DNA from 3 places in the Staphylococcus hsinchuensis genome. Region 1 is predicted to be linked to each of the others. Evidence: predicted binding sites of a transcription regulator. Region 1 holds the regulator's gene; each other region holds the start of a gene.
What was found. Region 1 encodes Rex, which represses fermentation and respiration genes when NADH is low (regulators of the CRP and FNR family bind a similar motif). Its sites were predicted from a motif close to TTGTGAAATATTTCACAA; they were not measured.
Positions count from the first base shown of each region.

Region 2: QQM35_RS09945 (L-lactate dehydrogenase) is a predicted target of Rex. The motif match lies at 2,362-2,379, and genes of this name have one in related genera.
Region 3: qoxA (cytochrome aa3 quinol oxidase subunit II) is a predicted target of Rex. The motif match lies at 2,094-2,111, and genes of this name have one in related genera.

Region 1 is NZ_CP128355.1:2,175,968-2,180,621, reverse strand. It holds gene QQM35_RS10925 (ABC-F family ATP-binding cassette domain-containing protein) at 1-1,911, opposite strand, end outside; gene QQM35_RS10920 (redox-sensing transcriptional repressor Rex) at 2,078-2,701, shown strand; gene QQM35_RS10915 (YeeE/YedE family protein) at 2,956-4,047, shown strand; gene QQM35_RS10910 (sulfurtransferase TusA family protein) at 4,066-4,290, shown strand; gene QQM35_RS10905 (LacI family DNA-binding transcriptional regulator) at 4,487-4,654, shown strand, end outside.
Region 2 is NZ_CP128355.1:2,010,486-2,015,139, forward strand. It holds gene QQM35_RS09935 (tRNA (mnm(5)s(2)U34)-methyltransferase) at 1-518, shown strand, start outside; gene QQM35_RS09940 (transcriptional regulator, SarA/Rot family) at 827-1,228, opposite strand; gene QQM35_RS09945 (L-lactate dehydrogenase) at 1,368-2,324, opposite strand; gene QQM35_RS09950 (alpha/beta fold hydrolase) at 2,640-3,464, opposite strand; gene QQM35_RS09955 (proline dehydrogenase family protein) at 3,728-4,654, shown strand, end outside.
Region 3 is NZ_CP128355.1:1,324,051-1,328,704, reverse strand. It holds gene QQM35_RS06675 (globin domain-containing protein) at 316-1,461, opposite strand; gene QQM35_RS06670 (immunoglobulin-like domain-containing protein) at 1,706-2,023, shown strand; gene qoxA (cytochrome aa3 quinol oxidase subunit II) at 2,279-3,400, shown strand; gene qoxB (cytochrome aa3 quinol oxidase subunit I) at 3,400-4,654, shown strand, end outside.

The sequences.
Region 1 (4,654 bases):
TTGTAATTCTGCCCACTCTGTCATTGTTTGTTCTAGTTTTTGTTCGGCATCATTTTTTTCTTGAGTCATTTCATTCGCTTTTTGTGGATCTGAATACACTTCTGGTTGCGTTAAAGCTTCATTTAATTCACTAATTTGTTGTTCGTACGTTTGAATTTGTTCTTCACATTGTTCTATTTTACGTTCGATTTGGCGTTGTTCTTTACGTTGTTGTTTTTGTGATTTGTAAGTATTACTTTGATTTTTAGTGTTTGATTCCGCCTGGGTCTCTTGTTCCGCTTTAGCTTGAATGGCTTGCTGTTCTTCTAGTTTTTCAGTGTAATATTGATAGTCACCGAGATAGATTGTGCCACCATCATGATCCAGGCTAAATACTTTATTAGCTAATTGATTAATAAAATAACGATCGTGTGATACGAACAGTAATGTACCTTCGAATTGTGCTAACGCTTGCTCTAACATTTCTTTAGAGTCAATATCGAGATGGTTTGTAGGTTCGTCTAAAATGAGTACATTATTGCGTTCTAGCATGAGTAACGCGAGTTGTAGACGTGCCTTTTCGCCACCAGATAAATCGTTGATAATCTTCTTTACATCTTCTTGAACAAATAAGAAGCGGCCTAATATTGCACGTACATCCTTTTCATTCATCATAGGGTATTGGTCCCATATGTAATCTAGAATTGTTTTAGAAGATTTAAATTCAGCTTGTTTCTGATCGTAGTAGCCTACTTTTAAATTCGCACCCGTTACAATTTCTCCATCAAGTTTATTTAATTTGCCAGCAATTGTTTTAATTAATGTGGACTTTCCAATGCCGTTTGGTCCGATGACTGCGATGTGATCACCTTTAGTAATTTCTAAATTAATTCCACTCGTAATGGGTGCATCATAGCCAATTTGTAAATTTTTAATATGATATACATCATTTCCGGTATTTCTATCAAAATCAAATTGGATGTTTGCACTTTTAGCATCAATCATCGGTTTATCCATGCGTTTAATTTTTTCTAACATTTTACGGCGGCTTTTCGCCATACCAGAAGTTGAAGCACGTGCAATATTTTTATCTACAAACGTTTCTAAGCGTTTAATTTCTGCTTGTTGACTTTCATATTCTTGCATTCGTTTTTTATAATATTGATCACGCTGTTTAATAAATTGACTATAATTACCTAAGTAATGTTGAACATCGCCTAGAGCTACATCATAAATTTGATTGACAATTTTATCTAAGAAATAACGATCGTGACTGATTATAATGATAGCGCCTTTAAAGTAATTGAGGTAACCTTCTAACCATTGAGTCGTTTCCATATCTAGATGGTTGGTAGGCTCGTCAAGTAGTAATAAATCAGGTTCATTAAGTAACATTTGGGCTAAAGATAGTCGGGTTTTTTGGCCTCCGCTAAAGTCATTAATAGGGCGGTTAAAATCCGCTTTTTTAAAGTTAAGGCCAAAGAGTACGGTTTTGATTTTACTTTCATATTGATAGCCTTCTTGTTGTTCGAACTGATTGGACAATGTTTCGTAACGATCTAAATGTGATTTATAAGATTCACTTTCGAAATCTTCAGCATGTTGTGCAAGCCAATCTGTTTCTTTTTGCATTTCATCTTCAATTTGCTTTAAATGATTAAACGGTTTAGACATTTCTTCTATTACCGTATGATTCGTATTTAAAGTCATTTGTTGGGTGAGATAACCGAGCTTTAAGTTTTTAGTTTTGGATATAGTACCTTCGTCATAACTTTCAACACCGGCAATAATCTTCATTAGTGTGGACTTTCCTGCACCATTTCGACCAACAATACCAATGCGTTCGCCAGTTTTCACTTCTAAATCCACATCATTGAATATATCTTCACCGTCAAATGACTTTGTGATGTTGTTGAGTTGTAATAATATCATTTGAATCGCACCTCTCTATTATCTTTTATTTTACAGTATTCAGGGCACGGTTAAAACTATGATTGTTTATTTTTATATTGTAGTCATGTATAATAATCAAGTATTGTGAGATAGTTTAAGACAAGAAAAATAATAAGGGGACAGTACTTTGGCTAATCAGGGCGATATGATTCCTCGTGCTACATTAAAGCGCTTACCGTTGTATTATAGATTCGTGCATACCTTAAAGGAAAAAGGTATTGATAGAGTTAATTCTAAAACGATTAGTGAAGGTTTAAATATTGATTCTGCTACGATTCGACGTGATTTTTCATATTTTGGAGAATTAGGTAAAAAGGGCTATGGTTATAATATTGATAGTTTATTGCATTTCTTTAAACATGAAATCAGTGACGATGAAGAAATTAAAATAGCTCTAGTAGGCGTAGGGAATTTAGGGAAAGCATTATTAACGTATAACTTTTCTATACACGATGATATGACGATAACGGAAGCATTTGATATACGGGAAAATATTATTGGGACTCAAATTGGTAATGTCGTTGTGAAATCTTATGATCAAATATCTGATATTTTGATGCAAGGAAATATTGACGTTGTAATTTTAACAACTACTGAAGACGCAGCTCAAAAGGTAGTCGACAATTTAGTGGATTTAGGTGTGAAAGGTATATTGAATTTTACACCAAGACGCGTGACGACTCCAGAGGATGTTCAAGTTCAGCACATTGATTTGGGGATTGAGCTACAATCATTATTATTTTTTATGAAAAATTACAATAATAAATAATTTATTTTTCTATAGTGAAACGTGCTATAAATATGAAATTTGCATTTGTATGCAACATATTTATAGTGCGTTTTTGTATTTTTAGAAAAGCGCTCTAATCTTCTATTTCCAATAACAACATACAGATTGAAATTTTTATGAATATACTAATTTAATGGAACTCACACTGTAATGATTAAACTGATGTGGTTGAAAATGAACATAAATTAATATATTATTAATCATATTAAGTTAATCGGAAATGAGGTCATAACATGTTATGGATGATATTCAGTGGTCTAATTGTGGGCTTGCTGTTAGGGTTCGTCATGCAAAGAACAAGATTTTGCTTAGCAGGCGGATTTAGAGATATGTATGTGCAAAAAAGCAATAAGATGTTTTATGCATTGCTTATAGCAATAACTGTACAAAGTATTGGGTTAGTTATTTTATCTTCATTTGGTCTTGTGAAAATACCAGAATCAACATACCCAATCATAGGAACTGTGATTGGTTCATTTATTTTTGGTGTTGGAATTATTTTAGCTGGAGGTTGTGCCACTGGGACATGGTATAGAGCAGGAGAAGGACTCATTGGTAGTTGGGTCGCTTTAATTGCATATGGTTTCACTTCAGCTGTAACGAAATTTGGGATTTTATTACCCGTGATGAATAAAGTGAATAAACCGACCAACGTCAACACGAGTATGGCACAAACGACAGGTATTCCAATGTGGGTATGGGTTGCTTTATTGACGATTATCACTGGTTTCCTCGTAATAAAAACATTGCGAAAACTTAAACCCCAAATAGCCATCCCTAAATTAAAACAGAAATATTCTGGTTTAAGACATGCGTTATTTGAAAAAAGATATCATCCTTTTATAGCTGCTATTGCAGTCGGATTAATAGCCTTACTCGCTTGGCCTATGAGTGAATCTACAGGACGTATGCATGGTTTGGGTATTACGACACCTTCAGCAAATATCGTTCAATTTCTACTTACAGGAGATACAAAGTTATTAGATTGGGGCGTATTTCTTGTCGTAGGTATCTTCTTCGGGTCTTACGTTGCAGCAAGAGGTGCACGTGAATTTAAATGGCGTTTACCTGACAAGAAAACAATTAGAAACAGTGTGATTGGCGGAGCATTTATGGGATTTGGTGCCTCAGTTGCTGGCGGTTGTTCAATTGGTAATGGACTTGTTGAAACCGCAGCAATGTCTTGGAAAGGCTGGATTGCGCTAGGGTCAATGATACTCGGAGCATGGTTTATGAGTTATTTTATATTTATTAAACCAATGAAGAAAGCGCAACGTGCAAACAGTAAGAAACAAGCAATGTCCACACAAACACAGACAACTTAAAGGAAGGAGTAAGTGATTATGGTATATGAATTAGGAACAGTAGGGATGGTATGTCCGTTCCCATTAATAGAAGCACAAAAGACAATGACAGATTTAAATTTAGGAGACGAATTAAAGATAGATTTCGATTGCACGCAAGCTACAGAAGCCATTCCAAATTGGGCAGCCGAACAAGGCTACCCTGTTACGAATTATGAACAATTAGATGATGCTTCTTGGACAATTACAGTACAGAAAGCATAAAAATTGCAATATTTGAGACACAAGAGGTTAGGACTTATTTAAATATAGACGTTATGTAACTACACTATACATTTGTAATAAAAACGTCTATGTCCTTATCCTGATGTGTCTATTTATTTTGAAATAGTATTTTATCATCTGCTAATATGGTAAAATAAATAAAGTTTATAATGACCATATATGAGAGTGAGATTTGATGAAAAACATTACCGATATTGCTAAAATTGCCGGCGTCTCAAAAAGTACAGTCTCAAGATATTTAAATAACGGCTCTGTTAGTAATAAAACAAAGCAAAAATTGGATAAAATAATTGAAGAAAATGACTATCAACCAAATCAATTTGCGAGAAGTTTAAGAGCTCAA
Region 2 (4,654 bases), 170 kb from region 1:
CGCAACATACCACCTCAGAGAGTATCGTCATTGATGCCACTTGCGGAAATGGCCACGACACATTATTTTTAGCTGAAACGGTTGGGAATGGTAAAGTATACGCTTTTGATATCCAAGATACAGCTATTGAACATACTAAAGAAAGAACACATGGTTTTAGTCATGTCGCCGTTTTTAAAGATAGCCATGCACAAGTGAAAGATTATATTCCGCCACACGAACATGGAAAAATTGATGCTGCAATATTCAATTTAGGCTATTTACCGAAAGGTGATAAATCAATAGTAACTACACCAGAAAGTACAATCGATGCGATTAATTCAATTTTTGAAATGTTGGCACCTGAAGGTATTATTGTACTAGTCATTTACCCAGGCCACCCAGAAGGCAAGATTGAATGTGAACGTGTACTCAATTATTTACAAACAATCGATCAGAAAAAAGCACATATTTTACGTTATCAATTTATTAATCAACAAAACGATCCACCTTTTATTTGTGCAATTGAAAAACGTTAAAAAGAAGAGTCTGGGACATTAGTCTTTCAGACTAAAATAAAATCGATGATTTTTACTGTGAAAATGTAAAAATCATCGATTTTTCTATTATTATCAAATTGATTAGACGAGTCTGAGACAAAAATAGGTGTCTCAGACTCTTTGTCAATTTGGCAGTAGATGTCTGAATTGAAAATACGCTTATATCAAGCTTTTTTCAATCCTAGTCATCCTTGCCGGGGATGGACTACGAAATCTTTATTAAAAATTCGATTTCTGTCACTCTCCCGTTTTTATTGTGTACTGAGATAACGTGAACTCATATTCTGTTATAAACCTAAGATAAGATTGATATTGTTTTGAAGGTTAGTTGATTTGTTTTTAATTTCAGTTTTAAACTGATTTAAAAGTGCTTCTCTCTTTTCTTTAAGATCTTCATTGAAATGAATAATTACTGTTCTTTCGTCATCTTGTGGTCTTTCTTTAATAACCCAGTCTTTTTCCACAAGATTATTGTAAGTTCTTGTTCTCTTATACGATTTTACTGGAACAAAACTATCCATCTCTTTCAACGTCATAGAACCTTCTTTCCATAAAGTTAAAAGAATAAGCACTTCTTCTTTCGACATATTGTAGTCACTGATAACCCTATTAAACACGCTATCAATGTCACTCATTATCATCTCAAGTTTCAATACACCTTCAATATCATCTCTGAGTTTCTTTCCCATAAATCTTCCCCCAATTGCAATTAATATTAACATGTAAATTCATATTGCTTAGCCATTCCCATAAATGATGTACTACATAAATTGTCAAAGTATTTAAAATAATATGAATTATACAAATAGTTTAAGGTTAAAATTACAATTATGCAATAATATGTTTGATTTTATTTTGCATTTCCCTTAATAAATTTGCCGAATTATTAAATAATTGTCGTTCTTCATTACTTAAAGATGTTTCAAAAACTTTAACAGCACCTTGTCTATTCACTAAAGTAGGCACCCCAATATAAATGTCTTCATTTCCATATTCGCCATCTAAATAACTAGAAACAGTAAGAACCACGTTTTGATTTTTCAAAATCGCTTTTGTGATGTGTAATAAACCCATTGCTATCCCATAATATGTCGCACCTTTAGCTTGTATGATTTCATAAGCTGCATCTCGTGTATTAACAAATATTTCCTCTATTCTATGTTGTCTTTCTGGATTGTTCTTCAATAAATCATATAATGGTTGACCCGCAATGTTCGTTTGAGACCAAACCGCCAATTCCGAATCACCATGTTCTCCAATAATTTGTCCATGTACACTCGTTGGTGAAACGCCAAATTCTTGAGATAATTCATATTTGAACCGTGCGGTATCTAAAATTGTACCTGAACCAATGACACGGGATTTAGGTAAACCAGAAACCTTTTGAGTAACATAAGTTAAAATATCGACAGGATTGGTAGCAACTAAGAAGATTCCATCAAAATCTGATTCCATCACTTCTGTTACGATTGATTTAAATATCTTCGTGTTTTTTTCTATAAGATCTAATCTAGTTTCACCTGGCTTTTGTGCTGCACCCGCAGTTATTACTACAATGTCGGCATCCGAACAATCTGGATAACTGCCTGCCTTAACAACAATCGGTGATTCCCCATAAGGTGCACCGTGGTTAAGATCCATAACATCTCCTTTAACTTTATCTTCTGCCAAATCAATAATGACAAGTTCATCCGCAACGCCTTGTGCTACGAGCGCGAACGCATAACTAGACCCAACTGCCCCATCACCAATCAGTACGACTTTATTACCATTAATTTTACTCATAATATTACGCTCCTTATCTGGTTCACTCAATATGATATTGTGATTTATTTCACAATTAAAATATACCAAATCATTTAAGTTTTCGCAATATTATTTATAGTATTTTCACGTGAATTTTTATGATTATTTTTTACGAATGTAATTTAACGCTATTGAGTTGCGAGGAACCCTTTTGCTTTTGAATATATAACGCGATATTCGTTCATCAATGAAATTAATCAATAGTATTGTCAATTGAAAATGGTTTTTTCGTAATATAAAAAAACCAACTACCTTATTTCGGTAGTTGGTTTGCTATATATGTGCTTTGATATATTAATTTGGTTGATTTTCATCATCGATAATAAAACCATTATGACTTGCACTGTTATTTAAAAATGCAAGTACGTATCTCATGACATCATCACGTTCAGGTTCGTTATGTACTTCGTGATATAAACCTTTCCATACTTTAAAGTAAAGCTCATCTGTATCTACTTTATCTTTAACTAATTTCATTACTTCAGTATCCGCAATTTTATCTTCCGTTCCGTACATGAGTAATAACGGAATCGGATTAATATCTGTTAAATGTGATACGGTATCTCGCATTGTTTCGGTTAATTGTTTATACCAATGATATGTAGCTTTCTGTAACATTAATTCATCTTCATAAGTTTCTTCTAACACTTCTTCGTTACGTGTGAGTTCATCGATTGAAACGCCTACTTTAAAGCGTTTGTTTTTTGTCATTTTGCCTGCATTAGCGATAATTTTATCTTTTCTCGTTTTATAACCTTTTTTAAATTCTAAGAGAGGAGAAATTAACACAACTCCTTCGATGGGAACATCAACTTTTTCTAATAAGTTAAGTATAATTAAGCCACCTAAACCTACACCTAAGACGTATGTTGGGATTTTATATTCGTTCGCAATTTTAATCCACTCTAAAAAATGTTCATGATATTCATCGAAATCTCTAATTAATCCTTTATCTGAACGTGGTGTTTGCCCTTGTCCTGGTAAATCACCCATGATAACGTGGTAGCCATTTCGACGTAGCATTGTGATCACATACGCATATCGACCTGTATGTTCAAGCATGTTATGTGCAATAACCACAACACCTTTGGCTTCTTTTTCAGTTTCCCATTTCCACATAATCCTTTGGTCCCCTTTTTGTAAATTTTTCAATGTCTTTATTGTATCAAATCATATCAACCGATTTCCATTTAAAGCATGGTAATTTTTAATCTAATTTGTTCTGAATTTAAAAAATATTGTTATTATTGTGAAAAGAGTGTTATTGTGTATTTTGTAAAAAATTACGTAATATATTTTTATGAGAACGATTTCATTACATTTAGATTCATGCTACACTATATGATAATATAGAGTAGTAGCAGGAATGGGAGGAATTTTATATGCCAATTGTGAAAGATTTTTTCATAGGTTTATCGAATAGTACAATTTTAAATGAAACAGCTAAGGAAATTGGTCCTTTACTAGGAGCAAAGAAAGTTGTTGCAGGTAACACGATTGAGTCTTTGATAGAGACTACAGAACGTTTAAACAATAAGGGGATAACTGTTACTGTTGATTGCCTAGGCGAATTTGTTTTGACTACAGGAGAAGCAATTAAAGCTAAAGACCAAATTCTCGAAGTTATGTATGCGATGTATAATCACAATCTTGATGGTCATATGTCAATTAAATTAAGCCAACTTGGTTCTGAATTTGACCTTGAACTTGCCTACCAAAACCTACGAGAGATTTTATTAAAAGCAAACGAATTTAATAATATGCATATCAACATTGATACTGAGAAATACGATAGCCTATTTGACATCACACAAGTACTCGACCGATTAAAAGGCGAATTTAAAAACGTTGGTACAGTGATTCAAGCATATTTATATAAAGCTGATGCTTTAATTGAGAAATATCCTGAACTTCGTTTACGAATGGTTAAAGGGGCTTATAAAGAAGCAGAAAACATAGCTTATCAAACGAAAGAAGAAATTGATGAAAATTACATACGCTTAATCGAAAAAAGATTATTAACAGCCAAAAATGTAACGTCAATTGCTACACATGACGACAAAATTATCACACAAATCAAACAATTCATTAAAGATAATAATATCGAGAAAGACAGATATGAATTCCAAATGTTGTACGGTTTCCGTTCTGAATTAGCAGAAGAAATCAAAAATGAAGGTTACAACTTCTGTATTTATGTACCATTTGGTGATGATTGGTTCAGCTACTTTATGCGTAGACTTGCTGAAAGACCACAAAACTTAAACCTTATGTTTAAAGAACTTACAAAACCACAATCACTTAAACGT
Region 3 (4,654 bases), 850 kb from region 1:
TAGCTCAAATAACTTGAGTCGTTGAAAGAATTGCAAGAAGAAGGTGGTGTTTCTAAATCAATTGAGGTTAAAAATTCCAATGCATATTATATACAACGTCACTACCTATAACAAAACATTATATTAATATTAATAAACGCCTAAACCTTTATTTCACAAGGTTTGGGCGCTTTCGGTCATATGTTGTTTTTACATCTGTAATAAATAGTTGATGTAAATCGTTTTCATTTGTACATGTTTTGTATCTTTATTTAATTTGTGGGGTTTAAGTTTTACTCGTACCTCCCCCAGTTTTTTAATATCTTTTATAGTTATTTATGCTTGTATGCTTAATTTAGGTATAAATGATTCGAAATGAATTTTCGAAGGCGCGATGCCCATAGCTTTCAATGTTTCAATCATAGATTGTAAAAATGATTGGCCACCGCACACATAAATTTCAGTTTCATCATTAATATAATTTTTTAAATAGCTTTCATCAATATAGCCATTTTTACGTTTATCATATATTACATAGCTACTATTATTTCCAGATTCTGCAATTTCAGTTAATGTTTCTTCAAAAGGAACATCATTTATATCAGAAGTGTTTTGAATAAAATTAACTTCATTTTCCCCTTTCGAAAGTTGTTTGAACATTGGAATTAATGGCGTTACACCTATACCAGAACCAATAAATAGTTGTGGATGCGTTTCATTTTGAATAGAAAAAGCGCCTACAGGTGCAGATAATTGAATTTGATCACCGACTTTGTATTCATCATGTAAAACGGTAGAAACTTCACCTTCATGTTCTGTTGACGTATCTCGCTTTACTGCGAAAGTTAATGTATCATTATTTCCTTCAATAATAGAATAGTGTCGTTTTGCACGGTATGGTAGATGTTCACTTTCTATATCAACTGTAATAAATTGACCTGGTGTAAAATGACTGAAATCGAACTGTTCTGATTTTACTGTGAATGATTTAATATCTGTTGAAACTTGTTCAATTTGTAAAATTTCGAATAATTCGAATCCTTCCCAAGCCATTTGTTCATATATTTGTTGTTCTACTTTAATAAAGACATCAGCGATTTCTTGGTAAGCTTTTCCCCACGTTACGACGATTTCATCCTCGCTATCTAAATCTAATACTTCTTGTATAGCTTCTAACAAATGCTTTCCTACAATGTCATATCCAGCTGGTGGTACTTGTAATGCACAATGTTTATACGCTATTTCTTCTACAACAGGTAATATACGCGTTAGATCTTCAATATTCATTGCTGCTGCGAGAACGCTTTGTGCTAATGCAGTTGATTGTAAACCTTTTTTCTGATTCGTTTGATTAAACATATTTTTTAGTTCAGGATGCTGATTAAACATGCTTTTATAAAAATAAGAAGTGATTGCTACGCCCTTTTCTTGTAAAACTGGTACTGTTTGTTGAATAATATTTTTTTCATTTTCATTTAACATTTTAAGCTACTCCCTTATTCAAAATATATATCCTTCAATAATTATTATAATACAAAACATCGTTCAAAATAGTTTTATGTGATAATATTCATAAATATGTCACTTTACTTAATTTTAACTCAAATTTTTATACTAGTTAAAATTCGATGGTTATATTGGTACTATAGTATGATGTTAAATATATTCATTTATCGTATATTGATATTAAATCAACTAATGGTTTTTCAAAGCGGAGGTTAACTTTATGAATAAATTAATACAATCATTATCAGCAATTGGCGTTTCAGCTACATTAGTAACCCCTAACCTAAGTGCTGAAGCTACTGACAATACAATTCCCCAACTCAAAGGCACAAAAGACACAGTTATTGAAAAAGGAGAATATTACAATCTACTTAAAGGCGTAAGCGCTTATGACAAAGAAGATGGTGATTTAACTCACAAAATTACTGTTGATAGTGACATTAATACAGATAAAGTTGGTAAATACAAAGTCGTTTATAAAGTTGAAGATTCTGATGGTGCAGTCAATGAGTCAACGCATTATGTAGAAGTAAAATAACATTACATAAAATATTACAATTAATGTTAAATCGTTCTATATAATAGTTATATTTTATGACTGAATAGAAATATGGCACTTTTCACAAAATGTACACATAATTTTAACAAATCCCAAAATGCCCGACAGATCTTGATTCTGTTGGGTTTTTTAATTTTTTTAAATAATTTTTTTGTGATAAGCACTTGTAAATATCGCGTAATATCTTAAAATTGATGATAAGCCCTACAATTGTAGTATTAGGAGGTCAATAAAGTGTCAAAATTTAAGTCTTTGCTTCTACTATTAGGGTCACTTATGTTACTAAGTGGTTGTTCTAATGTAGAAGTTTTAAACCCAAAAGGGCCAATGGCAAGCGATTCTAGATTCTTGATTATCTATTCAATTATCTTCATGCTTGTTATCATTGCCGCGGTGCTTATAATGTTCGCGCTATTCCTATGGAAATATAGAATAGGAAACACCAAAGAATCTGGTAAAATGCACCACAATTCCTTAATGGAACTTATCTGGTTTATTATTCCAGTCATCATCGTAATTGCTTTAGCTATTCCAACAGTTAAATCACTTTACGAATATGACAAACCAGTTAAGAAAAAGGATGACCCGCTTGTTGTTTATGCTACAAGTGCTGGTTTTAAATGGTTCTTCAGTTATCCTGAACAAAAGGTAGAAACGATTAACCATTTAACAATTCCTAAGGATCGTCCTGTTGTCTTCAAACTCCAATCAATGGATACGATGACAAGTTTCTGGATTCCTCAACTAGGTGGTCAAAAATACGCTATGACAGGTATGACAATGGATTGGACCTTAACAGCTAGTGAAGAAGGTAAATTCAGAGGACGAAACTCAAACTTCAACGGTGAAGGTTTCGCCCGTCAAACTTTCGATGTTAACTCAGTCAGTCAAAAAGATTTTGATAAATGGGTGAAAAAAGCTCAATCTAAGAAAAAATTAAAACAAGATACATTTGATAAGCAACTTTTACCTACGACTGAAAACAAAAAATTAACATTCAGTGGTACGCATATGGCGTTTGTCGATCCTGCAGCTGATCCAGAATATTTATTCTATGCATACGATCGTTATAACTATGTTCAAAAAGATCCAAACTTTAATTCTGAAAAACAAATTAAAGAAGATGTATTAGATAAACCTGATCAACCTGCACGTAAGCCTAAGATCACAAACCCTAACTATAAACGTCATGGCATGACACCTACGATTCTGAAAAATGACGAACCATATGACAGTGAATTCAAAGAAAAAGAATCACATAATATGGATGAAATGGAAAAACTCTCTGAAGGTGCTAAAGACAAAGAAGCATCTAAAATTGAGAAAAAAGACCAAGAAAATGGAGGTGGACATTAATGAACTTTCCATGGGATCAATTGATCGTTCATGGTAACTGGATGATTACAATGGCACAGATTGGTGCCCCATTCTTTATCATTGGACTCATTGCCGTTATTACGTACTTTAAATTATGGAAATATCTTTACAAGGAATGGTTCACGTCTGTCGACCATAAGAAAATTGGTGCGATGTACTTAATCTGTGCTGTACTGATGTTTGTCAGAGGTGGTATTGATGCATTATTACTACGTGCTCAATTAACGATTCCAGATAATAAATTCTTAGAATCTAACCACTATAATGAAATTTTCAGTACGCATGGTGTTATCATGATCATCTTCATGGCAATGCCTTTCGTATTCGGTTTATGGAATGTCGTAGTACCATTACAAATTGGTGCACGCGACGTAGCATTCCCAGTATTAAATAGTATTAGTTTCTGGTTATTCTTCTCTGGTATGGTGTTATTCAACCTATCATTCATTATCGGTGGTTCACCAGCAGCTGGTTGGACTAACTACGCACCACTTGCAGGAGAATTCAGTCCAGGACCTGGTGTTAACTATTACTTAGTAGCCATACAGATATCCGGTATTGGTTCACTGATGACCGGTATTAACTTCTTCGTAACGATACTAAGATGTAAAACACCTACAATGAAATTTATGGAAATGCCAATGTTCACAGTAACAGCATTCATCACAGCATTAATCGTTATCTTGGCATTCCCAGTACTTACAGTTGCGTTAGCATTATTTACAACTGATAGAATATTCGACACTACATTCTTTACAGTTGCAAATGGTGGTATGCCAATGCTCTGGGCAAACTTCTTCTGGGTATGGGGGCACCCTGAGGTTTATATCGTTATCTTGCCGGCATTTGGTATATATTCAGAAATCATACCTACCTTTGCCCGTAAACGTTTATTCGGACACCAAAGCATGGTTTGGGCAACAGCAGGTATCGCATTCTTAAGTTTCTTAGTTTGGGTTCACCATTTCTTCACAATGGGTAATGGTGCTTTAATTAACTCATTCTTCTCAATCACAACAATGTTGATAGGTATACCAACTGGTGTAAAATTATTCAACTGGTTATTCACTTTATATCAAGGTCGAATTACTTTCGAATCACCAATGTTATTCTCATTAGCTTTCATCCCTAACTTCTTATTAGGAGGAGTTACAGGTGTCATGTTAGCGATGGCAGCAGCCGATTACCAATACCACAATACGTACTTCCTAGTGGCACACTTCCACTACACAT